2 linked regions of the Actinoalloteichus hymeniacidonis genome follow. The protein of the gene in region 2 binds, or shares a complex with, the protein of the main gene of each other region. Links are inferred from orthologs where the notes say so. Each region holds a gene or a part of one and is shown on either strand. Other genes may lie near its edges. The genes, in order: rpsG and tig.

Region 1 (14,486 bases), 1.1 Mb from region 2 along the record:
CCAGCAGTTCGCTCATCGTGCCGAGCACCTGGATCCGGCCTTGGTGCATGATCGCCACACGATCGGCCAGTGCTTGAGCCTCGTTCAGATAGTGCGTGGTCAGCACGATTGTGGAACCCGCCTCGCGGAGGCTGCGCACGGTGGCCCAAAGCCGTTGTCGGGACTCCGGGTCGAGGCCGGTGCTCGGCTCGTCGAGGATGATCAGTTGCGGTCGGCCCCAGATCGCGAGCCCGAAGTCCAACCGGCGGCGCTCCCCACCGGAGAGCCGCTCGACGGCGACCTCCTGCCGATCGTCGAGGCCGATCAGCTCGAGAACAGCCTCGACTCGATCGGTCCTACTGCTCAGGCCCGCCCACATTCGCAGGGTCTCCGCCGCGGTGAGCTCATTGATCAGTCCGGCCTCCTGGAGCATGGTCCCGGTCCGGGCGGCCAAGGCCTGTCGGTGCCGCTGAGGGTCGAGCCCCAGCACTTGGACGGTTCCGCTGGAGGGTGCACGGAAGCCTTCGATCAGTTCTAGCGTGGTCGTCTTGCCTGCTCCGTTCGTACCGAGCAGCGCGAAGATCTCGCCGTGCCGAATCTCGAAATCGAGATGGTCGACCGCGAGGAATTCTCCATAGCGGAAACTCAGCGCATCGAGGCGGATTACCGCCTCGGATTCGTTGGTCGGGCGGTGCCGAAGACGCTCCGACGGTGGTCGGCGCGGTGCGGATGACGTTGTCGGTTTCATGCAGTTCATGGTTGTCCGCCGATGTTTCCGCTGGTAGTAGCAGCTGTCACCGGTATTGATGACAGTTGTCAGCGACTGGCATGACAGTTGTCATGACCTTCGGCGGTTCGGCGGCTCTTGGATGATTCGGTGGCTACGGTGAGCCCATGACCTCAGCCGCGCCGCTCGAACTATTGCGTCGTCGCACGCTGGTGGCGGTAGTCGGCTCGGCTTTCGGAGCCGCCGCCCTGCCGGTGGCGATGATTCTGAATCTGAGTGAAGGCGGAGTCACTGCGGCGACGCTCGCCGTGGGTTCTCTCGCCTTCAATGTCCTGCACTGGTCCTGCCTACGTCGCGGACTTCGCGCTCCTGCGGAGCCGATCCCGTTGACGGTGACCGTTTCACTGCTGGCCTTGTCCGGCCTACTGAGCGTGGTCGGTAGTGGGGACGGCGAACTGGGTTGGCTGTGGTTCGTCTTCATCGGGTTCGCTGCGGCAGATCTGGCGATCGGCAGACCACCGCAGTTCGCCCGGGCAGTGGCCATTGGCTCAGGAGTGGTGAGCGCGATCTCGGTGGTGACCATCGGCTTGTTACAAGAACCTCGGATCGAGGCGTTCGAGCTGGCCATCATGGGCGGGCTGTCTTTGATATTGGTCTCGGGCACCGTGTACGGCGAGCCGAGTTCACTGACCAGTTGGCGCTCGACCATGGAGCTGGAGGTCGAGCGGCGCAGCTCAGCCGAGCTCGCTGCGCAACGGGAGCGGTTACGCATGTCCGAAGACCTGCACGACATGCTCGGCCACACTCTCGAGGTGGTGGCGCTGAAGGCAGAGTTGGCCACCAGGCTCAATCCGACGGATCCGGTGCGAGCACAGGCCGAGATGTCGGAGGTGCAACGACTGGCTCGTGAATCGCTGGCCGACGTCCGATCGCTGGTCCGGTCCAACAAGGAGCCCGACCTGGTGACCGAGCTGGAGAGTGTTCGCGCCTTGTTGGCTTCGGCGGGTATCGGGTGCGAGGTCGTCGGTGACGCGACCAAACTCGATGTCGCCGGAAGACAGCTACTCGGACGTGTCCTACGTGAAGCGGCGACGAACCTGTTGCGACACGCGGAGCCAGGACACTGCCGGATCACGGTCGAACGATCCGGCGGGTACGCCCGGCTGGTGGTGATCAACGATGGCCTTGCGGATCCGCAGAGCGATGGCAGCGGAACGGGTTTGGCAGGTCTTCGACGCAGGCTCGCCGAGCAGGGCGGTGCCTTGTCGGCCGATCCGGATGAAACGTCCGGTACCTTCCGCATCGAGGCGTCGCTTCCCGACGGAGGCACGGGAGGCACGTGGTGATCCGGGTAGTACTCGCCGATGATGAGCAGCTGACGCGGGATGCGGTCGCCGCTCTCTTGTCACTGGAACCTGATCTGGATGTGGTTGGCCAGGCTGCGGACGGTGTCGCCGCCCTACGGCTGGTGGGGGAACTGTCTCCGGACATCGTCGTGCTGGACGTCGAGATGCCGGGCGTCCCGGGCCCCGATGTGGTCGAACGCATCACCGGGATGGGCGTGAGCACCCGGTGCGTGATCATCACCCGTCATGCTCGTCCGGGTGTCCTGCGCCGCTCCTTGGAAGTGGGAGCTCGCGGTTTTCTGCCCAAGGACGTACCGGTCTCCCGACTGGCCGAGGCGATCCGACGGGTCCACTCGGGTGGGCGTTACGTCGATCCAGACATGGCTGCGGACTCACTGGCGCAATCGGCGTGTCCGCTGACGATCCGAGAACGAGAGGTGTTGGCGATGGTCGCCGATGCGCGCAGTGGCGCGGACATCGCACGCTCCGTACACCTGTCCTCCGGGACCGTGCGCAACTACCTGTCGTCGGCCATGACCAAGCTCTCCGCGAGGTCTCGCGCCGAGGCCGCTCGGATAGCCCGTGACCGCGGGTGGATCTGATCGCGGCCGCATCGAATCGATCGACCGCGCGTCGAGCAGGTCTGCAGGGTGATGAACCGCCGTTGCGGGGCGGTGCTTCGTCGCGAATGGCAGGCAGCCGGCGGCGAGGCCAGCTACATCGCAACGTGGATCCGAGCTGGGGGAGACCGGCGGCTGTCGGCGACGGCCCTCCGGGGCCGCGGTCACGCTGATTCGCTCGGCTGGACGGCGGATGGTCGGCGTTGGGTGGCGGCGGCCACCCAACCTGAGGGTGTCCTCCCGGCTTTCGTCGAGATCACCGAGGTCGTATCCAGCTGGCGGTCGCGACTGCCGGCAGGCTGGGGCGATGAGCGAACTGACCTTCGGCGAGGAAGTCCAGAGCCTCATCGCGGCGTACTCCGACTTGGTGGTGCGGGCAGGCGAAGTCGATGGCGAGCGGGAGAAGGACCCACAGGCGACCGCCGAGGCGATCGAGGTTGGGGAACGTCTGATCGACGTGCTGACCGCGAAGGCGAGCGAGTACCGGGAGTCGGTGGCCTTGTTGCGCGGACAGCTCGCGGACTGACGACGCGAGTTTCAGGGGCGATCCATCCGGTCTTTCAGCCGTCGGATGTGTTCCTCCACGGAGCGTTGGTGCTCGGCGGAGGCCTTCGGGTCGGCGCGTACCAGGGCCAACGCTGCCTCGGCCGAGAGCTGAGCGCACATCATCATGTCCAGCACCGCCTCTCGGCGGTCCTCCGTGTCGGCCTCCTGAAGAAGCGGTCGGAGGTTCCGCACCATCTGTTCCATGTCCCGCGCGGAGTCTCGGAGCGCATCGCGGGCGGCGACCATCGCAGCACGTCCTCGGTTGAGCTGATCCATGGCCGCATGGCGTCGTTCCGGTGAGAGGTCGTCGAGGCTGCGCAGCAGGTCCTCGCTGGGTTCGAAGTTCCAGATGTCCTTCTCCGCGCTCATCTGTTCAGCCTGGCATGGATCACTCGGTTGTCGCCCGAGATCCGCGTTAAGCTGGCTGCAGGTGCCCGACACCGTCACTCCAGTGACCCCGTTTTGACCCGTCCTGGTGGGTGCGGGTATCTTTGCTGCCTGGGCCCGACTTGTGTTGGGCTGGTCTGTGTGTCTGTGATCGTTGGCTCATCGCCACCGTAACCACAGGACGGTGGAAGTCTTCCGGGTTGCCGAGGTCTCATGCCTGTGGGCGTGGGCGGGCGACACGCCCGACCTCGGGTTACGGGGGGCAGCCGCGTGACCTAGACATGACCCGCCAGGGTCACATATAGCCTGAGGTGCTCAAAGGGGCACCTTTACGTTGCGAACGGAAGAAGTAGCCGGTCCATGCCCACGATCCAGCAGCTGGTCCGCAAGGGCCGCCAGGACAAGGTCACCAAGACCAAGACCGCGGCGCTCAAGGGGAGCCCGCAGCGGCGCGGTGTGTGCACCCGCGTCTACACGACCACCCCTAAGAAGCCCAACTCGGCGCTGCGCAAGGTCGCGCGTGTCAAGCTGACCAGCGGCATCGAGGTGACGGCCTACATCCCCGGTGAGGGCCACAACCTGCAGGAGCACTCGATGGTGCTCGTTCGTGGCGGCCGTGTGAAGGACCTGCCCGGTGTTCGTTACAAGATCATCCGTGGCTCTCTTGACACGCAGGGCGTGAAGAACCGCAAGCAGGCCCGCAGCCGCTACGGCGCGAAGAAGGAGAAGAGCTAACCATGCCCCGCAAGGGACCGGCCCCTAAGCGGCCGCTTATCTCCGACCCGGTGTACGCCTCGCCGCTGGTGACCCAGCTCATCAACAAGGTGCTGGTCGACGGCAAGCGTTCGGTGGCTGAGAAGATCGTGTACGAAGCCCTCGAGGGCAGTCGCGAGAAGACCGGCACGGACCCGGTCGTGACGCTCAAGCGCGCGCTCGACAACGTCAAGCCCGCTCTAGAGGTGCGCAGCCGCCGTGTCGGTGGCGCGACCTACCAGGTGCCGGTCGAGGTTCGGGCGAGCCGCTCGACCACGCTGGCCCTGCGGTGGCTGGTCGGTTTCTCCCGGCAGCGCCGTGAGAAGACGATGGTCGAGCGCTTGATGAACGAGCTGCTGGACGCGAGCAACGGACTCGGGGCGAGCGTGAAGCGCCGCGAGGACACGCACAAGATGGCCGAATCGAACAAGGCCTTCGCGCATTACCGCTGGTGATCGAGGATGCCCGACATGATCGACCTCGTCGATCTTGGCGGCCGCTCGGGTCGGACAACGATCCGGGTGTCTGCTGTTGTCGGGCCTTCGGCCACCCCTAAAGACAGCTAGTCCAAGCTGATCAGGAACGGGGAAGACTCTCGTGGCACGCGACGTGCTGACCGACCTGGCCAAGGTCCGCAACATCGGGATCATGGCCCACATCGACGCGGGCAAGACCACCACCACCGAGCGGATCCTTTTCTACACCGGGATCAACTACAAGCTCGGTGAGGTGCACGACGGCGCGGCGACGATGGACTGGATGGAGGAGGAGCAGAAGCGGGGTATCACCATCACCTCGGCTGCGACCACCACCTTCTGGGCAGACCACCAGATCAACATCATCGACACTCCCGGGCACGTCGACTTCACCGTTGAGGTGGAACGGTCGCTGCGCGTGCTCGACGGCGCGGTAGCGGTCTTCGACGGCAAGGAAGGCGTCGAGCCGCAGTCCGAGCAGGTCTGGCGGCAGGCGGACAAGTACGAGGTTCCGCGGGTCTGCTTCGTCAACAAGATGGACAAGCTGGGCGCCGACTTCTACTTCACCGTGCGCACGATCGAGGAGCGTCTCGGCGCTCGTCCGCTGGTCATCCAGCTGCCGATCGGCGCGGAGAACGACTTCGCCGGTGTCATCGACCTGGTGAACATGCGCGCGCTGACCTGGCGTGGCGACGTTCAGAAGGGCGAGGACTACGAGGTCGAGGAGATCCCGGCGGAGCTGGCCGACAAGGCCGCCGAGTACCGGGAGAAGCTCCTCGAGGCAGTCGCCGAGACCGACGACGCGCTTATGGAGTCCTACCTCGGTGGCGAGGAGCTGACCCTCGAGCAGATCAAGGCGGGCATCCGCAAGCTCACGGTCGAGCGGCTCGCCTACCCGGTGCTCTGTGGTTCCGCGTTCAAGAACAAGGGCGTGCAGCCCATGCTCGACGCGGTCATCGACTACCTGCCCTCGCCGCTGGACGTCCCGCCGATGGAGGGCCTGCTGCCCGACGGAGAGACCCCGGCCACGCGACTGCCCAGCATCGACGAGCCGTTCTCCGCTCTTGCATTCAAGATCGCGGCGCACCCGTTCTTCGGCAAGCTGACCTACATCCGGGTCTACTCGGGCAAGGTCAGCGCCGGTACGCAGCTCGTCAACGCGACCAAGGACCGTAAGGAGCGCATCGGGAAGCTCTTCCAGATGCACTCCAACAAGGAGAACCCGGTCGACGAGGCACAGGCGGGTCACATCTACGCGGTGATCGGTCTCAAGGAGACCACCACCGGTGACACGCTGGCCGACGCGCAGAAGCCGGTTGTCCTGGAGTCGATGAGCTTCCCGGACCCGGTGATCCAGGTCGCGATCGAGCCGAAGACCAAGAGTGACCAGGAGAAGCTGGGCACCGCGATTCAGAAGCTCGCCGAGGAAGACCCGACCTTCCAGGTCAGGCTCGACGAGGAGACCGGTCAGACCGTCATCGCCGGTATGGGCGAGCTGCACCTCGAGGTGCTGGTCAACCGGATGAAGAGCGACTACAAGGTCGAGGCGAACATCGGTAAGCCGCAGGTGGCCTACCGGGAGACGATCCGCAAGACGATCGAGAAGGTCGAGTACACCCACAAGAAGCAGACGGGTGGCTCCGGTCAGTTCGCTCGGGTGATCGTGAAGCTCGAACCGCTGGAGAGCACCGACGGTGCGCTCTACGAGTTCGAGAACAAGGTCACCGGCGGTCGCGTTCCGAGGGAGTACATTCCGTCGGTCGACGCCGGTGGTCAGGACGCGATGCAGTACGGCGTGCTGGCTGGGTACCCGTTGGTGGGGTTGAAGTTCACCCTGCTCGACGGTGCCTACCACGAGGTGGACTCGTCCGAGATGGCCTTCAAGATCGCGGGTTCGATGGCGATGAAGGAAGCCGCTCGTAAGGCATCTCCTGCTTTGCTCGAGCCTATGATGGCTGTCGAGGTGACGACCCCTGAGGACTACATGGGCGATGTCATCGGCGACCTCAACTCCCGTCGTGGCCAGATTCAGGCCATGGAGGAGCGCAGTGGTGCACGCGTCGTCAAGGCGCTCGTTCCTCTGTCGGAGATGTTCGGGTACGTCGGCGATCTGCGTTCCAGGACGCAGGGTCGTGCGAACTACTCGATGCAGTTCGACTCCTACGCCGAGGTTCCGGCGAACGTCGCAAAGGAGATCATCGCGAAGGCCACGGGTGAGTGAGTCTCACCTTTGGTGAGCGACTCGACCAGCCAACGCAACTCCAGCGGTAAGAGCTCCGGGGCCGACCTGGCTCCGGGGCTCTCCGAGGGGGAAATGTCATCGGCCGCCTCGAACGGGCGGCAAAAATCGAAACCGTCGAGCACACAAACTCAGTCCGTGCGGCGGAAAGATTAAGTCCAGGAGGACAAACCAGTGGCGAAGGCGAAGTTCGAGCGGACGAAGCCGCACGTCAACATCGGCACCATCGGTCACATTGACCATGGCAAGACCACGCTGACCGCGGCGATCTCCAAGGTGCTTCACGACAAGTACCCCGACCTGAACCCTCTGATGGCGTTCGACTCGATCGACAAGGCGCCCGAGGAGAAGCAGCGCGGTATCACGATCTCGATCGCGCACATCGAGTACCAGACGGAGAAGCGCCACTACGCGCACGTCGACTGCCCCGGTCACGCTGACTACGTGAAGAACATGATCACGGGTGCGGCGCAGATGGACGGCGCGATCCTCGTGGTAGCCGCGACCGACGGTCCGATGCCGCAGACCCGTGAGCACGTGCTGCTGGCCCGCCAGGTCGGTGTGCCCTACATCGTTGTCGCCCTGAACAAGGCCGACATGGTGGACGACGAGGAGATCTTCGAGCTCGTCGAGATGGAGGTCCGCGAGCTGCTGTCGGCTCAGGAGTTCCCGGGCGACGACCTGCCGGTCGTGCGCGTGTCCGCGCTGAAGGCTCTCGAGGGCGACGCCGAGTGGGGCGCGAAGCTCGTCGAGCTGATGGACGCCGTCGACGAGAACATCCCCGAGCCGGAGCGTGAGATCGACAAGGCATTCCTGATGCCGGTCGAGGACGTCTTCACCATCACCGGACGTGGCACCGTCGTCACCGGCCGTATCGAGCGCGGCATCGTCAAGGTGAACGAGGAGGTGGAGGTCGTCGGTATCAAGGAGAAGTCCCTGAAGACGACCGTCACCAGCATCGAGATGTTCAACAAGTTCCTCGACGAGGGCCAGGCGGGCGACAACGCCGCTCTGCTGCTCCGCGGCATCAAGCGCGAGCAGGTCGAGCGCGGCATGGTCGTCACCAAGCCGGGCTCCAACACCCCGCACACCAGCTTCGAGGCCGAGGTCTACATCCTCTCGAAGGATGAGGGTGGCCGTCACACGCCGTTCTTCAACAACTACCGTCCCCAGTTCTACTTCCGGACGACGGACGTGACCGGCGTGGTCACCCTGCCCGAGGGCACCGAGATGGTCCTGCCCGGCGACAACACGTCGATCTCGGTGGAGCTGATCCAGCCCATCGCGATGGACGAGGGTCTGCGGCTGGCGATTCGTGAGGGCGGTCGCACCGTCGGCGCGGGTCGCGTCACCAAGATCAACAAGTGACTCACCGTGGGGGAGGCTCCTGATTCAGGGGCCTCCCCCACCCCGATTTGGAGCCCTACCTCGGGGTATGGCATCCTGTCAGGGTTGCTCGTGCCGGGATGAGTCCTGGCGCGGGCGCCCCGCGCCCGCAGCCCTTGAGGATCGCCTCGAGTTCGGCGTCGGCCGAGGGTTGTACCGGCGCAGAGTCCCACTCTCGGGACTATGCGGGGTGCACGGGGTCGAAAGATCCAACCACCGATGACGTCACTGGCATCGGTCTGAGCATCGGGCGCGACACGCCCGACCGCGTGGACCGGGTGACGGTGACGACTGGCAGTGTTATTTCCTGAATAGGGTGTCTCCTTACGCAGGGGAGCAGCACGGGCCGGGAGGATCCAGGTCGGGATCAACGCGAGGCAACCGCAGCGTGTTAGTCAGAAGCGGCACGAGATTAGAGGAACGGCAAGCCACTATGGCGGGACAGAAGATCCGCATCCGGCTCAAGGCCTACGACCACGAGGCGATCGACGCGTCCGCGCGCAAGATCGTCGAGACCGTGACGCGCACCGGCGCTCGGGTCGTCGGACCTGTGCCGCTGCCCACCGAGAAGAACGTGTACTGCGTCATCCGCTCGCCGCACAAGTACAAGGATTCGCGCGAGCACTTCGAGATGCGCACGCACAAGCGTCTGATCGACATTCTCGACCCGTCGCCGAAGACGGTGGACGCGCTGATGCGCATCGACCTGCCGGCCAGTGTCGACGTCAACATTCAGTGATTCGGGCGCTAGAGCGGCGGAGATAACGAGACCCATGTCTGACAGGCAGATCAAGGGGATCCTGGGAACCAAGCTTGGTATGACCCAGGTCTTCGACGAGAACAACCGGATCGTACCGGTCACGGTCGTTAAGGCCGATCCGAACGTGGTCACCCAGATCCGGACCGACGAGAAGGACGGCTATTCAGCCGTTCAACTGGCCTACGGCGCCATCGACCCTCGCAAGGTCAACAAGCCCGAGACCGGCCACTTCAATAAGGCGACGGTGACGCCTCGCAGGCACCTGGTGGAGCTGCGCAGCAGCAACGCGGGCGACTACGAGGTCGGCCAGGAGGTGACGGCCGACGTGTTCGATCAGGGCACGCTGGTCGACGTCGTGGCCACGAGCAAGGGTAAGGGCACCGCTGGTGTCATGAAGCGGCACGGCTTCGCAGGTCTGAGCGCCAGCCACGGTACTCAGCGCAAGCACCGCTCGCCCGGCTCCATCGGCGGCTGCGCCACCCCCGGACGCGTCTTCAAGGGCGTTCGGATGGCCGGTCGGATGGGCCACGTGCGCGTCACCACGCAGAACCTGACCGTGCACCGGGTCGACCTGGAAGCCGGACTCATCCTGCTCAAGGGTGCTGTTCCCGGCCCGAAGGGTGGACTCGTGCTGGTCAAGAGCGCTGCTAAGGGCGGTGTCTGATGAGCGCGAACGTTGAGATCAAGACCCCGGACGGCAAGGCCGACGGCAGCATCGAGCTGCCCGCCGACGTCTTCGACGTCCAGGCGAACGTGTCCTTGATGCACCAGGTCGTGGTCGCTCAGCAGGCGGCTGCTCGGCAGGGTACGCACGACACCAAGACCCGCGGCGAGGTTCGCGGTGGTGGGCGTAAGCCTTACCGCCAGAAGGGCACCGGCCGCGCCCGTCAGGGTTCGGTTCGTGCGCCGCAGTTCGTCGGTGGTGGCGTCGTGCACGGCCCGACGCCCCGCGACTACACGCAGCGGACGCCCAAGAAGATGAAGGCCGCCGCGCTGCGCGGTGCGCTGTCCGACCGGGCCCGTGAGGGACAGATTCACGTCGTCACCTCGCTGGTGGATGGCGAGAAGCCGTCGACCAAGTTCGCCCGGCAGGCACTGCGCACCATCACCGAGGCCCGTCGCGTGCTGGTCGTTCTCGACCGCGACGACGTGCTGGCGTGGCAGAGCCTGCGCAACCTTCCCGACGTGCACCTGATCGCTCCCGACCAGCTCAACACGTACGACGTGCTGGTCAACGACGACCTGGTGTTCACGAAGGCGGCCATGGAGAGGTTCCTCTCCGGTTCGGTCCGGCGGGCTGGCAAGGCCTCCGCACGGTCCGGCGAGATCGCCGACGCTACCGAGTCCAACTCAGATGGGGAGGCTGGGAAGTGATCCCCGACCCTCGCGACATCTTGGTTGCTCCGGTCGTCTCCGAGAAGAGCTACGGCCTTCTCGAGGACAAGAAGTACACCTTCGTGGTGGTGCCGGACGCCAACAAGACGCAGATCAAGATCGCCGTCGAGCAGGTCTTCGGCGTGAAGGTCGCGAGCGTGAACACGCTCAACCGTCAGGGTAAGCGCAAGCGCACCCGCACCGGGTACGGCAAGCGCAAGGACACCAAGCGGGCGATCGTGACCTTGCACCCGGAGAGCAAGCCGATCGAGATCTTCGGCGGTCCGGCCGCGTGACGCGGTCAGACCGAACCGGACTGAACGACTGAGGACTGCACAGACATGGGCATCCGCAAGTACAAGCCGACGACACCGGGTCGTCGTGGTGCCAGCGTGGCCGACTTCGCCGAGATCACTCGGTCGACGCCGGAGAAGTCGCTGGTCCGTCCGCTGCACGGCCGAGGCGGCCGTAACGCGCACGGCAAGATCACGACCCGGCACAAGGGTGGTGGCCACAAGCGCGCCTACCGTCTGATCGACTTCCGTCGGTCGGACAAGGACGGCGTGCCTGCCAAGGTCGCGCACATCGAGTACGACCCGAACCGCACCGCCCGCATCGCGCTGCTGCACTACGCAGACGGCGAGAAGCGTTACATCATCGCGCCTGAGAAGACGCGACAGGGCGATGCGATCGAGAGCGGTCCCCGGGCTGACATCAAGCCGGGTAACAACCTGCCGCTGCGCAACATCCCGACCGGCACCGTGGTGCACGCGATCGAGCTCCGGCCCGGTGGCGGAGCCAAGATCGCTCGGTCGGCGGGTGCCAGCGTGCAGCTGGTGGCCAAGGACGGGCCCTACGCCCAGCTCCGGATGCCGTCCGGTGAGATCCGCAACGTGGACGTGCGCTGTCGCGCCACGGTCGGTGAGGTCGGCAACTCCGAGCAGGCGAACATCAACTGGGGCAAGGCTGGCCGGATGCGGTGGAAGGGCAAGCGCCCGACCGTCCGTGGTGTCGCCATGAACCCGGTCGACCACCCGCACGGTGGTGGTGAGGGTAAGACGTCCGGTGGTCGTCACCCGGTTAACCCGGCTGGTAAGCCCGAGGGCCGTACCCGCCGTCGTAAGGCAAGTGACTCGCTCATCGTGCGCCGACGCCGTACCGGCAAGAAGCGCTGAGCAGGGAGGGAGTGAAGGATGCCACGCAGCCTGAAGAAGGGCCCGTTCGTCGACGACCACCTGCTCAAGAAGGTGGACGTACTGAACGAGTCTGGCAAGAAGACGGTGATCAAGACTTGGTCCCGGCGCTCGACCATTATTCCGGACATGCTCGGGCACACGTTCGCTGTGCACGACGGTCGCAAGCACGTCCCGGTGTTCGTCTCCGAGGCGATGGTGGGTCACAAGTTGGGCGAGTTCGCCCCGACCCGCACCTTCAAGGGTCACGTCAAGGAAGACCGCAGGTCTCGCCGCCGCTGACGCGGGCATCGACGCGAGAATCACGGACTAGCAAGAGCAAGGGGAAACAGCGATGAACGCCCGAAACGACGCTGTGGCGCCGGAGGAAGGCGCGGAAACGCCGTCGCGCGCCGTGGCGCGGGCCCGCTATGTCCGCGCCACGCCGATGAAGGTGCGCCGCGTGGTCGATCTCGTCAGGGGCCGTCACGCTCAGGAGGCCCTGGCCGTGCTCCGGTTCGCGCCGCAATCTGCCAGCGAGCCGGTGGAGAAGGTGCTTGCCAGCGCCATCGCCAACGCCGAGAACAACCTCGACCTCGATCCGGAGACGCTCTGGATCAGCAGCATTTTCGTGGACGAGGGGCCGACACTCAAGCGCATCCGGCCGCGGGCTCAGGGCCGCGCGTACCGGGTCCGCAAGCGGACCAGCCACATCACCGTCGAGGTCGAGTCCCGGCCGCAGGCCACGGGCCGGGCTCGCAAGTCCAGCGTGAAGGGAAGTGCCCGGTAGTGGGTCAGAAAATCAACCCGCACGGCTTCCGGCTGGGGATCACCACCGACTGGAAGTCCCGCTGGTACGCCGACAAGCAGTACGCCGAGTATGTGTCGGAGGATGTCAAGATCCGCCGAATGCTCTCCAAGGGCATGGAGCGGGCAGGCATCTCCAAGGTGGAGATCGAGCGCACCCGGGACCGGGTTCGCGTCGACATCCACACCGCTCGTCCCGGCATCGTGATCGGCCGCCGAGGCGCGGAGGCCGACCGGATCCGCGGTGAGCTCGAGAAGCTCACCAAGAAGCAGATCCAGCTCAACATCCTCGAGGTCAAGGGCTCCGAGGCCGACTCGCAGCTCGTGGCGCAGAACGTCGCGGAGCAGCTCTCCAACCGCGTGTCCTTCCGTCGCGCGATGCGTAAGGCGATGCAGTCGTCGATGCGCTCGCCGCAGGTCAAGGGCATTCGGGTGCAGGTCAGCGGCCGCCTCGGCGGTGCTGAGATGTCGCGCTCGGAGTTCTACCGCGAGGGTCGCGTCCCGCTGCACACGCTGCGGGCCGACATCGACTACGGATTCTTCGAGGCCAAGACGACCTTCGGTCGGATCGGCGTGAAGGTCTGGATCTACAAGGGTGAGCTGGTCGGTGGCCTGAAGGCCCGCGAGGCTGCGGCTGCCGAGGCTCGGGCCCCGCGTCGGGACCGCGCGGACCGGCCGGACCGGTCGAACCGTCGTCGCTCCGGTGCCTCTGGCACGACCGCAGCGGGCACCGAGGCCGGGCGCGCCGCGGCCGAGGCCGTGACTGCGGAGAAGACGACGGCTGCGGCCGGCGAGAAGACGGAGGGCTGACAAGTGCTCATCCCGCGTAAGGTCAAGTTCCGTAAGCAGCACCGTCCCGACCGGGGCGGCGCCGCCAAGGGCGGGACGCGGGTCACCTTCGGTGAGTACGGGATCCAGGCTCTGGAGCCCGCGTACGTCACCAACAGGCAGATCGAGTCGGCTCGTATCGCCATCAACCGCCACATCCGTCGTGGTGGCAAGGTCTGGATCAACATCTTCCCGGACCGTCCGCTGACCAAGAAGCCTGCTGAGACCCGGATGGGTTCCGGTAAGGGTTCGCCGGAGCAGTGGATCTCCAACGTGAAGCCCGGTCGGGTGCTGTTCGAGATGACTTACCCGAACGAGACCGTGGCCCGTGAGGCACTGCTTCGCGCGATCCACAAGCTTCCGATGAAGTGCCGCATCGTGACACGTGAGGGTGGTGAGTTCTGATGGCAGCGGTCAGCACCGCAGCCGAGCTGCGTGAGCTCACCGAGAGCGAGCTCGTGCAGCGTCTTCGGGAAGCCAAGGAGGAGCTGTTCAACCTCCGATTCCAGATGGCCACCGGGCAGCTGGAGAACAACCGTCGGCTGCGTGTCGTGCGGCATGACATCGCCAGGATCTACACCGTGATGCGTGAGCGCGAGCTGGGCTTGTCCGTCTCGCCGGACCAGGCGGACGCGACCACGAGTGAAGGTGCGGCATGAGCGAGAACGAGCAGAAGACCGAGACGCGGAACAACCGCAAGGTTCGCGAGGGTTACGTCGTCTCGGACAAGATGGACAAGACGGTCGTCGTGCAGTTGGAAGACCGTAAGAAGCACTCGCTGTACGGCAAGGTTCTGCGCAGCACCACCAAGGTCAAGGTGCACGACGAGCAGAACGCCGCAGGCGTGGGCGACCGGGTCCTGCTGATGGAGACCCGACCGCTGTCGGCAACGAAGCGCTGGCGGCTCGTCGAGATCCTCGAGAAGGCCAGGTAATACCCTGTCCCAGGCCCGTGCCACCGGCGCGGGATCGAGGACAGTCGCAACGAGTTAGGCTACGGCGCTTCGGCAGGGTGGTCGCCTGCCGAAGCCGAGCCCGGTGAAACGGGTTCGGTAGCGTCGGGTCTGGGCCGTCGGCTTGGACCGAC
Region 2 (14,560 bases):
GAGCATGAACACCGGCATCGACAGGTGGCCGACCAGGGCGATGACCAGGTACAACAGCGCGCCGACTCCCAGATACACCCGGTAGATGTTCTTGCGGCCGATCAGGTCGGACGTCGAGGACCAGACGAAGCGGCCCGCCATGTTGGTCAGCGACAGCAGGGCCACGAAGCCCGCCGCAGCGCCTGCGGCGACCGGGGTGGGAGTGTCGGCGAAGAAGTCGACGATCATCGGCGCCGCCTTCTCCAGAATTCCGATACCCGCCGTCACGTTGAGGCACAGCACGATCCACACACACCAGAATTGAGGCGTCCGGATGGCGTTGCGCGCGGAGACGTTACCGGTGCTGATCATCTTGCTCGGTTTGGCGACCGCCTTCGCCTGTCCCGGCGGCCGCCAGTCCGAGGCGGGCACCCGGATCAGCAGCACGCCCAGCGACATGAAGACCGCGTAGGCGATGCCGTGGACCACCAGGGTGGTCGCGATACCGGCCGAATCGACGCCGAAGTTGCCCAGCATCCAGGAAGACCACGGCGCCGCGATGAGGGCGCCGCCGCCGAATCCCATGATCGCGATGCCGGTGGCCATGCCCGGCCGGTCGGGGAACCATTTGATCAGCGTGGAGACCGGTGAGATGTAGCCGATCCCCAAACCGACGCCGCCGATACCGCCGTAGCCGAGCACCACGAGCCAGAACTGGCCGGTGGCCACGCCGAGGGCCGCGACCAGGAAGCCGCTGGAGAAACAGACCAGCGAGACGAACATCGCCCACCGAGGGCCGTTGCGTTCGACGAAGGTGCCGCCGAAGGCCGCCGAGAGGCCCAGCATCACGATGCCCAGTTGGAACGGCAGCGCGCTCTGGGTGCCGCTCAGGTCCATCGCGGACTCCAAGGGCGGTTTGAACACGCTCCAGGCATAGGCCTGACCGATGGCCAGGTGAACGGATAACGCAGCAGGCGGGACGAGCCATCGGCTCCAGCCCGCCGGGGCGACGATCCGAGATCGATCGAGCAGACCGGGAGACATCGACCACTCCAAGCACGTAGCAAGCACCAGAACGGGTGGGCGAACGCTACCCCGAGTGAGCTGACCCTCACGAGCACCGGAGAGAAGAAATTTCTTAGTCAACTAGGCAGTCGATCACCGCCCTCTCCGGAGACGGTCGCCACAACAACGCCCATGAACAGGCATGATTCGCTGATGATCGCTCGGGCCCCTGACGCCGATCGCAACCAGAATCACGGTGAACGCGACGAGACCATGATCTTCCAGCCGAGCGTGTCGCCCGAATACTGGTCCGATCAAGTGACCACCTGATCAGGTGATCACTCCGGGCTTGTGCCACTTCGTCATCCGCGAGGCCCTCGTCGCTATCGCTGTCGTTGACGGGCACTGCCTTCACCCGGTGTCACGGAGGCGATCGGCGGGTGACACCCGATCGCGGGCACCCGCGCGCTCCGGCCGCCGCTGGACCATTCGTCTCCCGTCTTACTCGACCAACCGAGGTACCGTCGGGTGATCGGTGAACACGAACGAGTGATCAGGCCGTCTTGTCGAAGGAGGCGCAATGGGCCGAGTGACCGTTCGCAGGCAGGTGCTGCGGATCTCCGGTGGGACCGCCCGCGTTCGACCCGATGCCCTCGCGGCCGAGGAACCGCTCGAGCAACGCGTCAACGGCCGGGCGCTCGCTGTGACAATGCGGACACCGGGCAGCGACGTAGAACTGGCCCACGGCTTCCTGCTCACCGAGGGCGTCATCGCGCACCGGGAGGACGTGGCGATCGCCCGCTATTGCGACGGGGTCGACGACCAGGGACGCAACACCTACAACGTGCTCGACATCGCCCTCGCCGACGGAGTCGCGCCGCCCGAGACGGGGGTGGAACGCAACTTCTACACCACCTCGTCCTGTGGCGTCTGTGGCAAGGCGGCCCTCGACGCGGTCCGGCTGCGTACCCGACACTCTCCGGCAGACGACGCCCTGCGCATCTCGGCCGACACGCTGAGCGCGTTGCCCCCAGCGCTGCGCGCCGCTCAGCGGGTCTTCGACAGCACCGGCGGACTGCACGCCGCCGGACTGTTCACCGCCGACGGCACGCTGCTGGCCGTCCGCGAGGACGTCGGCAGACACAACGCCGTCGACAAGGTCATCGGTTGGGCGCTACTGGCGGACCGGGTCCCGCTGAGCGGCTGCGTGCTGATGGTCTCGGGCCGGGCCTCGTTCGAGCTCGTCCAGAAGGCCGCGATGGCAGGCATCCCGCTGTTGGCGGCCGTGTCCGCGCCATCCTCGCTGGCGGTCGACCTCGCCGACGAGCAGGGCATGACGCTCGTCGGATTCCTCAGGGGCGACTCGATGAACGTGTACACCGGCCGCGAGCGCGTCATCGTCGACTCGGCCGAATCACCTGCCCAGCCCGTGAATGCCACCCACGGAACCCCGGCTGCGGCACCGGTGGCCCTGTCTCCTGCCACGCCCTCCTCCAGGTGAATTCGCCCGGCCACCACTCGCTCGTCCGTGAGCAGCGGTGGCCGACTTGGCGCAGCTCGACGACGGTGGTTTTCGAGCCAACCGTCGCCCCTGACGTCGAGGAGGTCCTTCATGGCACCGGACACCACCCCGGATTCCACTCCAGAACCGAGCAGGCGCCGTTTCCTCACCGTGCTTGCCGGTCTGGGTGGGCTCGGTGCCGTGGCGTTGACCACCAAGAGCAGCCTCACCCATGACATTCCCCACCAGGCCAGTGGCCTCACCGGCGGGATGTCGCTCACCGAGCTCAGCCGGGGTAGCACGTCTCGGGCGATCATCCACCAGGAGCAGGTGTGGTCGGCGGCGCGCGGGCGAACCGTCGGTCTCGTCACGCTGATCCCAGCAGGCTCGCATCACGGCAGGCTGCCGGTGTGTGTGGTGCTGCACGGCCGGACCGGGCACTCCGAGGAGGTCACGGCCGCCCCGATGCCCCGGACCCTCGACGACACGATCACTCGTGGAGGCACGCCCTTCGCGGTGATGGCGGTGGACGGCGGCGACGACTACTGGCACGAGCACAACAAGGGCGACGATCCGATGGGGATGCTGCTGCGGGAGGTCCCGATGTGGGCGGCCGCCCGAGGCCTGGGCGCCCCGGAGGCGGCGGTGGGCGTGTCGATGGGCGGCTTCGGGGCGTTGCTGTACGCACGCAGACGCCGCGAGCAGGGCAGGCCGTTGCGTGCGGTCGGTGCCATCGCGCCCGCACTGATCCTCTCCTGGGAGGAGATGAGCAAGCGCAACGCCTTCCACGACGAGGCCGACTGGGCGAGCATGGACCCGCTTCGCAACATCCCAGCACTGGGCAACGTGCCGGTGGGCATCTGGTGCGGTACCGAGGACAGCTTCATCGAGGGAGCCCGGCAGTTCATCGACAAGGCGAACCCCGAGGTCGCCACCCTCGGCCCCGGAGGCCATACCCGGGCCTTCTTCGACGAGTCCGTGCCGCCCGCGCTTGCCTTCGTCGGCAGCAGACTGCGCTGAGCCCGACCTCGTCAGCGACCATCCGCCGGCCGGTCCCGACGTGCGGTGTTCAATGCCGCAGTCGCGGGGTCGACCACCCAGTCCAGGGCCTGTGACCACGGGCCGAACCCCGCCTCCACATCCAGGTGGCGGCCGTCGGGCACCACATCGATCTCGATGCCCAGGGCGGCCGCCAGCCTGCTGGTCTCGGCGACGCCGCCCCACGGATCGCCGACCCCGACGACGAGCCGCGTGACCCCGGCCGCCCGCCGCAGGCTCCACCCGTCCGCCGCCGGATAAGGCAGCCCGCTCAAGTCCGGATGACGCCAGTTCCAGCCTGGTGGAGCCACCAGCAGCACCCGATCCGCCCGCCTCCCCCGCCCGTCCAGCACCGCAGCGTGGTGCATCCACACCAGGGCTGAGCAGCAGTGTGCGACCACGACGAGTTCCGCCGACCGTGGCACTCGGGCGACGCGGCGTTGCACGACGGCCAGCCACTCCGCCAGTACCGGGGTGTCGGCCGAGGGCAGTTTCGGGAAATCGACCTCCCAGCCCCGGGCGTACAGCCGGGGCGCCAGCCACAACTGCCAGTGCTCCGGTTGGGGAGTCCGCCAGCCGTGTAGCAGGAGCACGTGCCGGTCCGGCATCCCTGGTCTCCTCACCGTCGCCTGTCCCGTCCCGAACCGCCCGCAGCCGCCCGCCACGGGTCGAGGTCGCGGCGCCGCCGGATTCCCGCAGGCGGCGAACGTCCGGCCGAGCATGCGACTGCCACCCGTCCTCGGACTCTGCGCGTTCCGACCGAGCCGCGCTCGTCGAGCCGGTGTGCCCGGGCGGTGAACCGGTCTCACGAGGCCGGTGTGCTCACTGCGCTCGCCGGTGCAGCGAACTCGGCTCGCCGGGTCACACCGGCCCAATGCTCACCCAACGCCACCCGACCTCAAACCACCGTGTGGTTGCGGATCGACGGGCTTCGACTCGGTACGGGTGTGAGCGGTGATCATCAGCCGGACAGCGGTGGGTGCATCGTGCGAAGCGCCCCAGAAACGCACCGACGGCCGAGGGGCCGGAGCCACACGCACGATCGCACTGACGCTGTGGGGACAGCGTCAGTGCGATCAGCGGTGTCGTCTCTGCCGACTCAGGCCGACTTCTCACGCCGTTCGCGTCGAGACGCCTGCCGCGCGACGATGGTCGGGTTCACGTTCTCCCGAACGGTCTGCTCGGTGATGACGACCTTGGCGACGTCGCTGCGGCTCGGGATGTCGTACATCACCGACTGCAGTACCTCTTCCATGATCGCCCGCAACCCACGGGCACCCGTTCCCCGGAGGATCGCCTGATCGGCGATCGCCTCCATCGCCTTCTTGGTGAACTCCAGCTCGACGCCGTCGATGTCGAAGAGCTTCTGGTACTGCTTGACCAGCGCGTTACGCGGCTCGGTCAAGATCTGCACCAGCGAATCCTTGTCGAGGTTGGTGACCCCGGCGACCACCGGTAGACGACCGATGAACTCGGGAATCAACCCGAACTTGATCAGGTCCTCCGGCATCACGTCGGTGAAGAAGTCCATGGCGTCGATCTCGGCCTTGGACCGGATCTCCGCGCCGAAGCCGAGGCCGCGCTTGCCCACGCGATCCTGGATGATCTTCTCGAGGCCCGCGAACGCCCCGGCCACGATGAACAACACGTTCGTCGTGTCGATCTGGATGAATTCCTGGTGGGGATGCTTGCGTCCACCCTGCGGCGGCACACTCGCCGTGGTGCCCTCCAGGATCTTCAACAGGGCCTGCTGCACACCCTCGCCGGAGACATCTCTGGTGATCGACGGGTTCTCGCTCTTGCGGGCGATCTTGTCGACCTCGTCGATGTAGATGATGCCGGTCTCGGCCCGCTTGACGTCGTAATCCGCCGCCTGGATCAGCTTCAGCAGGATGTTCTCGACGTCCTCGCCGACGTAGCCCGCCTCGGTCAACGCCGTGGCGTCGGCGATCGCGAAGGGCACGTTGAGTAGCTTCGCAAGCGTCTGCGCGAGGTAGGTCTTACCGCAGCCGGTGGGCCCGAGCATCAGGATGTTGGACTTGGTGAGCTCGACGCTCTCCTCACGTCCATCCTTGGCTCGATCGCCGGCCTGGATCCGCTTGTAGTGGTTGTAGACCGCCACTGCCAGTGACCGCTTGGCACCGGACTGACCGATCACGTATTGATCGAGGAATTCGTGGATCTCGGCGGGCTTGGGCAGTTCGTCGAGCTTGACGTCTCCCGCCTCGGCGAGCTCCTCCTCGATGATCTCGTTGCAGAGGTCGATGCACTCATCGCAGATGTACACACCGGGACCCGCGATGAGCTTCTTCACCTGCTTCTGACTCTTCCCACAGAATGAGCACTTGAGCAGGTCGCCGCCGTCACCGATACGTGCCATGACCGCTGACCTCTGTCCCCTCTGGCACATCCTGACTCGGTGTGCCTGGCCGTGTACGTCATCGACGGTACCTTGCCTGCTCCCAGTCGCCGGGGGCAAAGCCTCTCCCGTCGCCGCCGAGTGTGTCGGGACCTCCGACACACTCGGCGTGTCGGGTCAGTTCTGCGAGAGCTTCCGGTACGGAATCACCTCGTCGACCAGACCATATTCCAAGGCTTCCTGGGCCGTCAGAATCTTGTCCCGCTCGACGTCCTCGCGGACCTGCTCGGCCGACCGATTCGTGTGCCTCGCCAGTGTGGCCTCCATCTGGCTCCGCACTCGCTGGATCTCGTTCGCCTGAATCTCCAGGTCCGAGACCTGACCGTAAACGCCCTCGATCGCGGGCTGGTGGATCAGCACCCGCGCGTTGGGCAGGATCAACCGCTTACCCGCCGTACCCGCAGCCAAGATCACTGCGGCAGCCGAGGCCGCCTGACCGAGACAGGCGGTCTTGATGTCGGGCCGGACGAATTGCATCGTGTCATAGATCGCCATCAACGAGGTGAAAGATCCACCGGGCGAGTTGATGTACATGGTGATCTCGCGGTCGGGATCGTCCGACTCCAGGCACAGCAACTGCGCCATCACGTCGTTCGCCGAGATGTCGTCGACCTGCGATCCGACGAAGATGATCCGTTCCTCGAACAGCTTGCTGTAGGGGTTGGACTCCTTGACCCCGTAGCTGGTCCGCTCGATGAAGGACGGAAGTACATAACGAGACTGTGGACGGTGAAGCTCGTTCATCGTGGTGACTCCTCGAGGTCAGCCTGGATCAACGCGGCGGCCGGGATCAGCGCCGGCTTGTGCCCTTGGTGTTGGGCAGCTGGTTGGTACGGCTGACCACATGATCGACGAAGCCGTACTCCTTGGCCTCCTCGGCCGTGAACCACCGGTCGCGGTCCGAGTCGGCGGTGATCCGCTCGACCGTCTGCCCGGTGTGCTCGGCGATGAGCTCGGCCATCTCCTTCTTGTCCTTGATCCACACCTCGGCCTGGATCGCGATGTCGGAGGCGGTGCCACCGATTCCGGAGGACGGCTGGTGCATCATCACTCTGGCGTGCGGGAGCGCATACCGCTTGCCGGGCGCCCCGGCCGACAGGAGGAACTGACCCATCGAGGCGGCGAAGCCCATCGCCACGGTCGACACATCGGGCTCGATGAGCTGCATGGTGTCGAAGATGGCCATACCCGCGAAGACCGAGCCACCCGGTGAGTTGATGTACAGCCTGATGTCGGCCTCGGGGTCCTCGGCCTCCAACAGCAGGAGCTGAGCGCAGATCTGGTTCGCGATGTTCTCCTCGACCTGGGAGCCCAGGACGATGATCCGCTCACGAAGCAGGCGCTCGTAGACCGAGTCGTTCAAGTTGAGACCACTATTGTTCGAACGCATCTCGGGTGTGTTGCTGGGTGGGTGCTGCGTCACGTCTGCCTGCCTTCTCCAACCAGTGATGGGGCGGGTCCGTCCACATCGGCAGCGCTACCGATGTTCCGCCGTTGGTCATCCGGATTACTCAATCGACAGTAACGAACACGGGCGGCGCTGCCTTCCCAGCACCGCCCGTGTTCGCCCAGAGCGTGTTACTTCTCCGCAGTGGTTCCCGTCGTCTCGGCCTGACCGCCCTCGGTGTCGGTCGAGGAGTCGGACTCGACCGCGTCGCCCTCGATGACCGCGCCGCGCTCGGCCTCGGGCTCCTCGGAGCCGAACAGCTCATCGAGGTCGAGGGTGTTGCCGGAGGCGTCGGTGACCGTCGCGTGCCGGACGACACCTGCCAGGGCCTTGCCCCGACGCACGTCCGCGTAGATGGCGCCGAGCTGGTTGGACTGCTGCGCCCGCTGCACGTACTCGTCCGGGCTGATGCCGAAGCGCTGCGCCTGGTAGACGATGCGCTGGGTCAGCTCGTTGTCGGACACCGTGACCTGATCGGCGTCGGCGATGGTGTCCAGCACCAGCTGGGTGCGCACCGCCTTCTCCGCCTCGGCCTTGGTCTCGGCGTCGAAGCCCTCCAGGGTCTTGCCCTGCTGCTCCAGCCACTCGGCGAACTTGGCCTCGCTGTGGTCGAAGGGGTGGATCGCGTCGTGCTTGCGCACCTCGATCTCGGCCTCGACGACCTTTTCGGGCAGCGGAACCTCGGTGGTCTCCAACAGCACCTCGAGGACCTTGTCCCTGGCCTCCATGCCCTGCTGCATCCGCTTGACGCGGCCGATGCGCTCGCGCAGGTCGGCCTTCAGCTCGTCGAGCGTGTCGAACTCGCTGGCCATCTGGGCGAACTCGTCGTCGGCCTCGGGAAGCTCGCGCACCTTCACCGACGTCGGCTTGACCTTGACCTCGGCCTCGCGGCCGGTGTGCTCCCCCGCCACCAAGGTGGTGGTGAAGGTCTTGGTCTCGTCCTGCGACGCGCCGATCAGCGCGTCGTCGATGCCGTCGACGAGCTGGCCCGAACCGATCTCGTACGAGAGGCCCTCGGTGCGTGCGTCCTCGACCTCGACGCCGTCGACGGTGGCGGAGAGGTCGACGACGACGAAGTCGCCTGCCTCGATGGGCCGGTCGACGCCGGTCAGCGTGCCGAACCGAGCCCGCAGCTCGTCGAGCTGGGTGTCGATGTCGGAATCCTCGACGGCCACGTCGTCGACGGAGACGGCGAGCTCGCCGAAGGCCGGGATGGTGATCTCCGGACGAACGTCGACCTCGGCGCTGAAGGTGAGCAGGTCACCATCGTCGATCTTGGTGACCTCGATCTCGGGCCTGCCGAGGGTCCGCACCTCGCCGCTGTTCACGGCTTCCATGTACTTCGCGGGGATCGCCTCGTTGACGACCTCGTCGAGCACGACCCCTCGTCCGAGCCTGCTCTCCAGGACTCGCGAGGGAGCCTTGCCCGGTCGGAAGCCCGGGATCCGGACCTGCGAGGCGAGCTTGCGGTACGCACGGTCGAAGTCGGGCTTGAGCTCGTCGAACGGCACCTCGACGTCGATCCGTACCCGCGTCGGGCTGAGCTGCTCGACGGTGCTCTTCACGTGATCTCCTTGGGACGTTGCGATCTTGGCCGGCCGGACGTCCACACCGCCGGATTCCTGGTGAGCAGGAACCGAGGGAGCGCCCTGGCCTGCACGTAGTGCTGGTCAACGCCAAGAAGTCAGCCGGTGACTCTTGAAGCCCCCGGGGGAATCGGGGTCGGACTGACTCACGGGGCGCCGCCTGTCGGCGCGATTCTAGGCGAGGTCAGGACGGGCGCGAGCACGGGGATGCGCGCTTCGGGCCGGAGCCACGCCGGCTCACGGGCCGAGCGTTCGGGCCTGCGCATGAAATGCGTCGTCACCGGAAGGCCACGGCTGGGATCGGGGCGACGAGCGCCTCGGCATCATGAGGCCGAGGCGTCGACGAGGAGTTCTGTGGTCGGGCTGACAGGATTTGAACCTGCGACCCTCCGCTCCCAAAGCGGATGCGCTACCAAGCTGCGCTACAGCCCGTTCGCGGGAGATCGTAGCGCACCCCGAGGCGTCCGTTCACCGACGATCGCGTCCGCGTCGCCGCGTTCGATCTGTTGCCCTGATCCACCGGGAACGGCCGCACCACCGTCACCGACGCCCGCTCCGGCCTGGAGCGGCCAGAGTAATGGACCGGTCGGTCCAGAACGGGTGACCTTGCCCCACGCTTCGACCACGTCAGCTCGGTGATCAGCAGTTTCTGTGGCTGCGGCGACCAAGAGAAAAGCGGAGGTGGCGTCGGATCTACGGCTCGGTGCTACAGCGATGCGGACATCGACGAGAAATACTGCTCTGAGGGCTCCTTCTTCTGACCGGTGATGAGCGCGAAGGTCAGAAGTTCGCCACGGTCGGTATCGAGCATCGAAATCGTGTCGCGGGACCCCTGCCTGACAAGCTCGTTGGGGGAATGTTCGGCACAGACCTCGCACCACAGCTTCCAGTCGAGCCAGCCATCGGGTTGCGCCCTGCTTGCGGTGACCTCGACCAGTCCGGTCTGCTCCCACTGGAAGCGCCACCATTCGGGTGTGTGAAAAGCAAGGGCCTCCCATCCCGCGCCAGACCGGAGATATTCCGGGATACCGCCGAGGGCGCGCAATTCGCGGTGCAGCGATGGCACGGCGATCGACAGCTGCCCCCCTGCCTTGAGGAACTTACCGATGTAACCGAGGTACAGATCGTCAGTACCGAAGTAGTGATAGCTGCCTACTGACAGGATCGCATCGAATTGTTCTGATTCGAACGGCAGGTCATGTGCTTCGGCACGCACGGCGTGGACCTGGTCGACGACTCCTGTCTGCTCGAACCGCGCGGTGTTCTCCTCCGGCGCGACCCACAGCTCCGAGGCCCATACCTCGACGCCATACTCGCGCGCCAGGAAGATCGAGGTCATACCCAGTCCACACCCGAGGTCGAGAACCTTCATTCCGGGCCGGAGCGAACAGTCCCGACCGAGGTCCTCAAGCAGCCATAGTGGGTTGGGACCCATACAGTTGTCGACCATCCACTGTGGATCGTAGGTCGCCGCACGTGGGTACTTCTCAGGCCTGACGAGTGCATCCAGCGAAGTCACCGCATCTTGGTATCAACCGGCGTTTCGACCCGACAACGGATTTCTCCTCGGCGCGACTACGGCAACTCGTCGGTTCGATGAACCGACGAGTGTGTCCGCAAGGCCACGCGCCGTGCTCGGCACCGCGGTCGACGTCCTGATCAAGCGCACCCGAATCGGATGAGAGGTGGGCCTGCACCGGAGCCCGTAGCGTCCGTCGCCCAGTCTGACTCATCCCGGAATAACGGCGGCGCCCCTCCCATGATCGGGAGTGGGCGCCGTTTCCGCTGGTGGAATCTCTGAGCGGGCGACGGGAATCGAACCCGCGTAGCCAGTTTGGAAGACTGGGGCTCTACCATTGAGCTACGCCCGCGTGCACCCTGCGGTGCTGCCATTGCAGTCTAGCCGGTGGATCGATCGGCCTCGCACTGGGGCTCGACGATGACCACTCCCCGCTCTCGGGTCCGCCCCGGTCGGTCAGTCGGAACCGGAACCCAGGAGTGAGTCGACGGCCAGGTAGAGCGTGTCGGTCTCGGACTGCAGGATCGAGTCCTCGGCAGGCAACGCCCGCTCCAAGCCGAGCCCGTTGACGAGGGTGATCAGGAATCTCGCCCGCTTCGTGTTGTCGCCTGCGGCGAGCGCCCCCTCGCTGACGAGCACCGTCAACCAGTACTCGACTCGACGCTGCGCCTCCCGACCTACGGCGAGGTACGCCGCCCGCTGCTCCTCCGTCGACTCGGGGAGCAGGAAGTCCTCGAAGACCTTGCGGGTGGCCTCGCGAGCCTGCGCCCCCACCCCGGCAGGCGCGAGTACCTGGCGTAGCCGACCGACCAGTCGGTCCCTGGCAGGTACCGAGGTGTCGTGGATCTGGTCGTCCTTGATCACCAGGTCGTAGATCCGGGTGAGCACCTCGTCCTGGAGCTCGCGCTGCGTCGGGAAGTGGTACCTGAGCGAGCCCATGCTCACCCCGGCTCGTGACGCGACCGCGCGCACGCTCAGTCGCGCCGCCGGGTTCTCCCCGAACATCGTCATCGCCGCCAGCAGGACTTTGTCTCTGCTACCGAGCTCACCGCCGGCTCGCACCGTCATGTCTGCCTCCCTCGCCTGCACTAATACACCGTGCTAGTCTCACTTTGGCAACTAGCACAGTGTGCTAGACGGCTGCGTCGAGCGTCGGGGGTAGGCATGTTGCAACAGTGGCAGCGGCGGCGGGCCGCAAAACGCCTGAAGGCGGGAACCGGGCGTCCGCTGAAGCGTTTCCGCTGGTGGCAGACGTTTCTCTCCCGTGCGCTGCTCCATCTCCAGTTAACCGAGGACGACGGCCGCGAGATCGTCTACAGCATCGATGTGCGACACGGCGGCAGCGGAGAGAACGGCGAGGTGATCGCGCACCTCTACCGGGATGGTCTGCATCACGCCGAGAGCAAGGTGCCCGCGATCTTCCCGATCGAGGGTGGCGAGATCCAGGTGGCGACGACGCAGTTCGGCGTCAAGCGCTGCCACTACGTCACCGACTACGGGGTGGAGCACCAGCTCACTCCGGACGCGAAGTCGCCGGAGGGGCGCCGCGCCCGGTTGGAGCGCAACCACCCGACGCTGAGCGGATTCATCGGCATCGTCTCGGTGATCTTGCTGGTCGCCGGGCTCGGCCTCAACCTCGTGCAGATCATCGAACCGATCTCCGAGATCCCGCCTATCGCCGAGAACCTCGGAACCTTCGAGTCGCCGATCCGCCTCCCGCTGTGGCTCAACATCGCGCTCGGGTTCGGGGCAGCCCTGGGGAGCACCGAGCGGGCCCTGCGGATGCGCTACCACTGGCTGCTCGACGGGGGCGGGAACTAGCTCCGGCGCCGGTGCGCGGAGGGACGGCGATTCCGCGTTCCTCCGCGCACCACCGATCGGATCATCGACAACGTCGACACAGATGACCGACGTCGCGGATGACTCACTCACGAGAACCGACGCTCAGCGCGCGGCCAAGGTCTGCCGGGTGAGCGCCTCGACCCGGGTGATCGGGGCCGTCCAGGCCGCCGCCCAGGTGTCCGGGCCGACCTCGCCGTCCGCGGCCAGGCCCTTCTCGCGCTGGAAGGCCAGACAGACCTCCTTCGAGGCCGGTCCGTACTCGGAGTCGACCGTGAGCGACCAACCGCGATCGACCATCCGCTGCTGCCAGGTGCCCACGCTGCTGTGTCGGGTGACGGGTGGGTAGCGGAACACCACGCCGGGCCAAGCGGGAGCGCCGGGTGTCCCACCGCCCCCGCCGGGATTCAGCGAACCGTCCTGCACCAGCGCGTACAGCCGGTCGCCTGGGCAGGCGGTGGCCAGGTGGTTCCGGTGTCCGTTGATGCCGTTGGCGGCATTGCCGACGTCACGGAGGTTGGAGATCGCCGACTTGATGCCCGCGATGAGCCCGGCCGGGACCGTGTCGGCGGCACCGATCAACGCGCACACGCCGTACCAGTTCTGGTTTCCCGAATTGGTCCCGTTCGACGCGGTGCGCACGTTCGGTCCACGACCATGGAAAACATAATCGTGGACACACACGAGGTAGGTGTAGGCGATGTCCGCCCAACCGTTTCCATCCATGTGCCCGTTCTGAATTCCACGGACCTGCGCGGCGCACTGCGAATGATCCGGGCGGGCGACATTGCCGCTTCCGACGTAGTGCACCGTCACGCCGCCGTTCTGTGGCGTGATGTTTCCCGAGACGTTGCCCGGAGCGCGTGCTCCCCAGCTTGCTCGGCTCACGAACGTCGTCATCACACGCCTCCCTGCTGGCAGGAGACGCCCGCGTTCAGCGGCTCACCGGTGAACTCGTCGACCTCGGCCTGCGGGACCAGGCCTGCAGCCTGGTTCGACGTGGCGGCCGCCGCCGTCGGCGACAGCACCGCGATCGCGGCACCCGCGGCGAGGACACTTCCCGATAACCCCAGGAAGCCACGTCTTGATCTCACTGCTTCGGACACTCGACATCCTCCGAGGTTCGTCCCAGATAGTGGTTTGAGCAGAATCGTCGGTGGCGCTTCGATCTTTTCGGGAATCGTTGTCATCAAACTCGAATAGAATCGGCTGAACCACTCAACGTCATGCGCCGCAGCAAATCGGCGGGCATGCCAATGGTTCCCCCAGAACCTTGACGAGTAGATTCTCGACGCATCGAATAGCGGAAGCGTAACGCGCGCCGAGTGGTCGATCAACGGTTCACCGACTCGTCGGGCAACTTTGTGAAAAACCTACAAGACATGGCGGTCGTTCGACACACGTCCGACCCCGGATCGGCGGCGGGTTCGGCGCGCAGAGCAACCCCTGACCCGCCCGTCCGCTGCCGCGCCGGCGTTTCATCGGTCCGGCGATCGGGCAAGCTCCAGGCGCCAGCGAGAGACCTCCAGCGTCTTCGGGAGTCGTCGATGACGATCGGAACCGAACCGCACGATCCGCTCGACGCGAGTGAGCTCGAGAGCCTGCACCGCTGGTGGCAGGCGGCGAACTACCTGTCCGCCGGGCAGATCTATCTGATGGCCAACCCGCTCCTGCGCGAGCCGTTGCGCCCGGAGCACATCAAGCCTCGACTGCTCGGCCATTGGGGCACGACACCGGGTCTGAACTTCGTCTACGCCCATCTGAACCGGGCGATCATGCGCCGCGATCTCGAGATGATGTACGTGATCGGCCCGGGCCACGGCGGTCCCGGTCTGGTCGCCGCGTCATGGCTGGAAGGCAGTTATGCGGAGATCTACCCCGATGTCGGACACGACCTCGATGGCCTGACCCGGCTGTTCACCCAGTTCTCCTTCCCCGGTGGGATCCCCAGTCATGTCGCCCCGGAGACGCCCGGGTCCATCAACGAGGGCGGTGAACTCGGCTACTCGCTGGCGCACGCCTACGGTGCGGCCTTCGACAATCCCGGGTTGACGGTCGCCTGTGTGGTCGGCGACGGCGAAGCCGAGACCGGTGCGCTGGCGACCTCGTGGCATTCGACCAAGTTCGTCGATCCCGCACGGGACGGCGCGGTTCTGCCGATTCTGCACCTCAACGGGTTCAAGATCGCCAGTCCGACGGTGCTCGCCCGGATTCCCGAGGAAGAGCT

Evidence for each region.
Region 1: the proteins of tig (region 2) and rpsG are in contact, whole or in part, in a crystal structure (PDB 3GTY), measured with the Thermotoga maritima proteins. The link is inferred for Actinoalloteichus hymeniacidonis from one-to-one orthologs. Residues at the interface, in WP_004081061.1 of Thermotoga maritima: Glu122, Val124, Val129, Leu130, Tyr133, Glu188, Gly259, Ile262, Tyr263, Glu266, Ser270, Glu273, Gln274, Glu277, Arg308, Gln311, Ile312, Ser315, Tyr316, Glu325, Arg329, Arg336, Leu363, Phe366, Trp367, Arg373, Leu377, Arg381, Leu384, Glu387; in WP_004081843.1 of Thermotoga maritima: Lys34, Lys52, Lys55, Glu59, Arg62, Gln63, Glu66, Asn67, Lys69, Val71, Arg95, Ala109, Lys110, Lys111, Gly112, Arg113, Pro114, Glu117, Glu121, Ile124, Ala125, Tyr127, Asn128, Asn129, Thr130, Gly131, Lys135, Asp139, Arg142, Met143.

Annotation. Positions count from the first base shown.
Region 1 is NZ_JACHIS010000001.1:5,693,734-5,708,219, reverse strand. What follows is about bases 3,190-6,077. They hold rpsG (30S ribosomal protein S7), read left to right. Parts: upstream 3,190-4,342; coding sequence 4,343-4,813; downstream 4,814-6,077. Other genes in these bases: fusA (elongation factor G), read left to right, coding at 4,956-6,077; rpsL (30S ribosomal protein S12), read left to right, coding at 3,966-4,340; BKA25_RS24255 (hypothetical protein), read right to left, coding at 3,210-3,587; BKA25_RS24260 (hypothetical protein), read left to right, coding at 3,190-3,198. Outside these bases: BKA25_RS24275 (ABC transporter ATP-binding protein), read right to left, coding at 1-727; BKA25_RS28530 (sensor histidine kinase), read left to right, coding at 874-2,052; BKA25_RS24265 (response regulator transcription factor), read left to right, coding at 2,049-2,654; more of BKA25_RS24260, read left to right, coding at 2,980-3,189; more of fusA, read left to right, coding at 6,078-7,055; tuf (elongation factor Tu), read left to right, coding at 7,248-8,441; rpsJ (30S ribosomal protein S10), read left to right, coding at 8,893-9,198; rplC (50S ribosomal protein L3), read left to right, coding at 9,233-9,883; rplD (50S ribosomal protein L4), read left to right, coding at 9,883-10,593; rplW (50S ribosomal protein L23), read left to right, coding at 10,590-10,889; rplB (50S ribosomal protein L2), read left to right, coding at 10,935-11,768; rpsS (30S ribosomal protein S19), read left to right, coding at 11,787-12,068; rplV (50S ribosomal protein L22), read left to right, coding at 12,121-12,555; rpsC (30S ribosomal protein S3), read left to right, coding at 12,555-13,382; rplP (50S ribosomal protein L16), read left to right, coding at 13,386-13,805; rpmC (50S ribosomal protein L29), read left to right, coding at 13,805-14,059; rpsQ (30S ribosomal protein S17), read left to right, coding at 14,056-14,334.
Region 2 is NZ_JACHIS010000001.1:4,599,903-4,614,462, forward strand. The notes cover bases 6,738-9,699. They hold tig (trigger factor), read right to left. Parts: upstream 8,955-9,699; coding sequence 7,521-8,954; downstream 6,738-7,520. Other genes in these bases: BKA25_RS19165 (ATP-dependent Clp protease proteolytic subunit), read right to left, coding at 6,738-7,332; BKA25_RS19180 (methyltransferase domain-containing protein), read right to left, coding at 9,682-9,699. Also shown: BKA25_RS19135 (OFA family MFS transporter), read right to left, coding at 1-1,023; formate dehydrogenase accessory sulfurtransferase FdhD, read left to right, coding at 1,565-2,485; BKA25_RS19145 (alpha/beta hydrolase), read left to right, coding at 2,597-3,505; BKA25_RS19150 (RBBP9/YdeN family alpha/beta hydrolase), read right to left, coding at 3,517-4,131; ATP-dependent Clp protease ATP-binding subunit ClpX, read right to left, coding at 4,623-5,903; BKA25_RS19160 (ATP-dependent Clp protease proteolytic subunit), read right to left, coding at 6,060-6,686; more of BKA25_RS19165, read right to left, coding at 6,733-6,737; more of BKA25_RS19180, read right to left, coding at 9,700-10,425; BKA25_RS19190 (TetR/AcrR family transcriptional regulator), read right to left, coding at 10,951-11,562; BKA25_RS19195 (hypothetical protein), read left to right, coding at 11,659-12,315; BKA25_RS19200 (peptidoglycan recognition protein family protein), read right to left, coding at 12,439-13,233; BKA25_RS19205 (hypothetical protein), read right to left, coding at 13,233-13,439; BKA25_RS19210 (phosphoketolase family protein), read left to right, coding at 13,881-14,560. UniProt on the Bacillus subtilis protein: Involved in protein export. Acts as a chaperone by maintaining the newly synthesized protein in an open conformation. Functions as a peptidyl-prolyl cis-trans isomerase.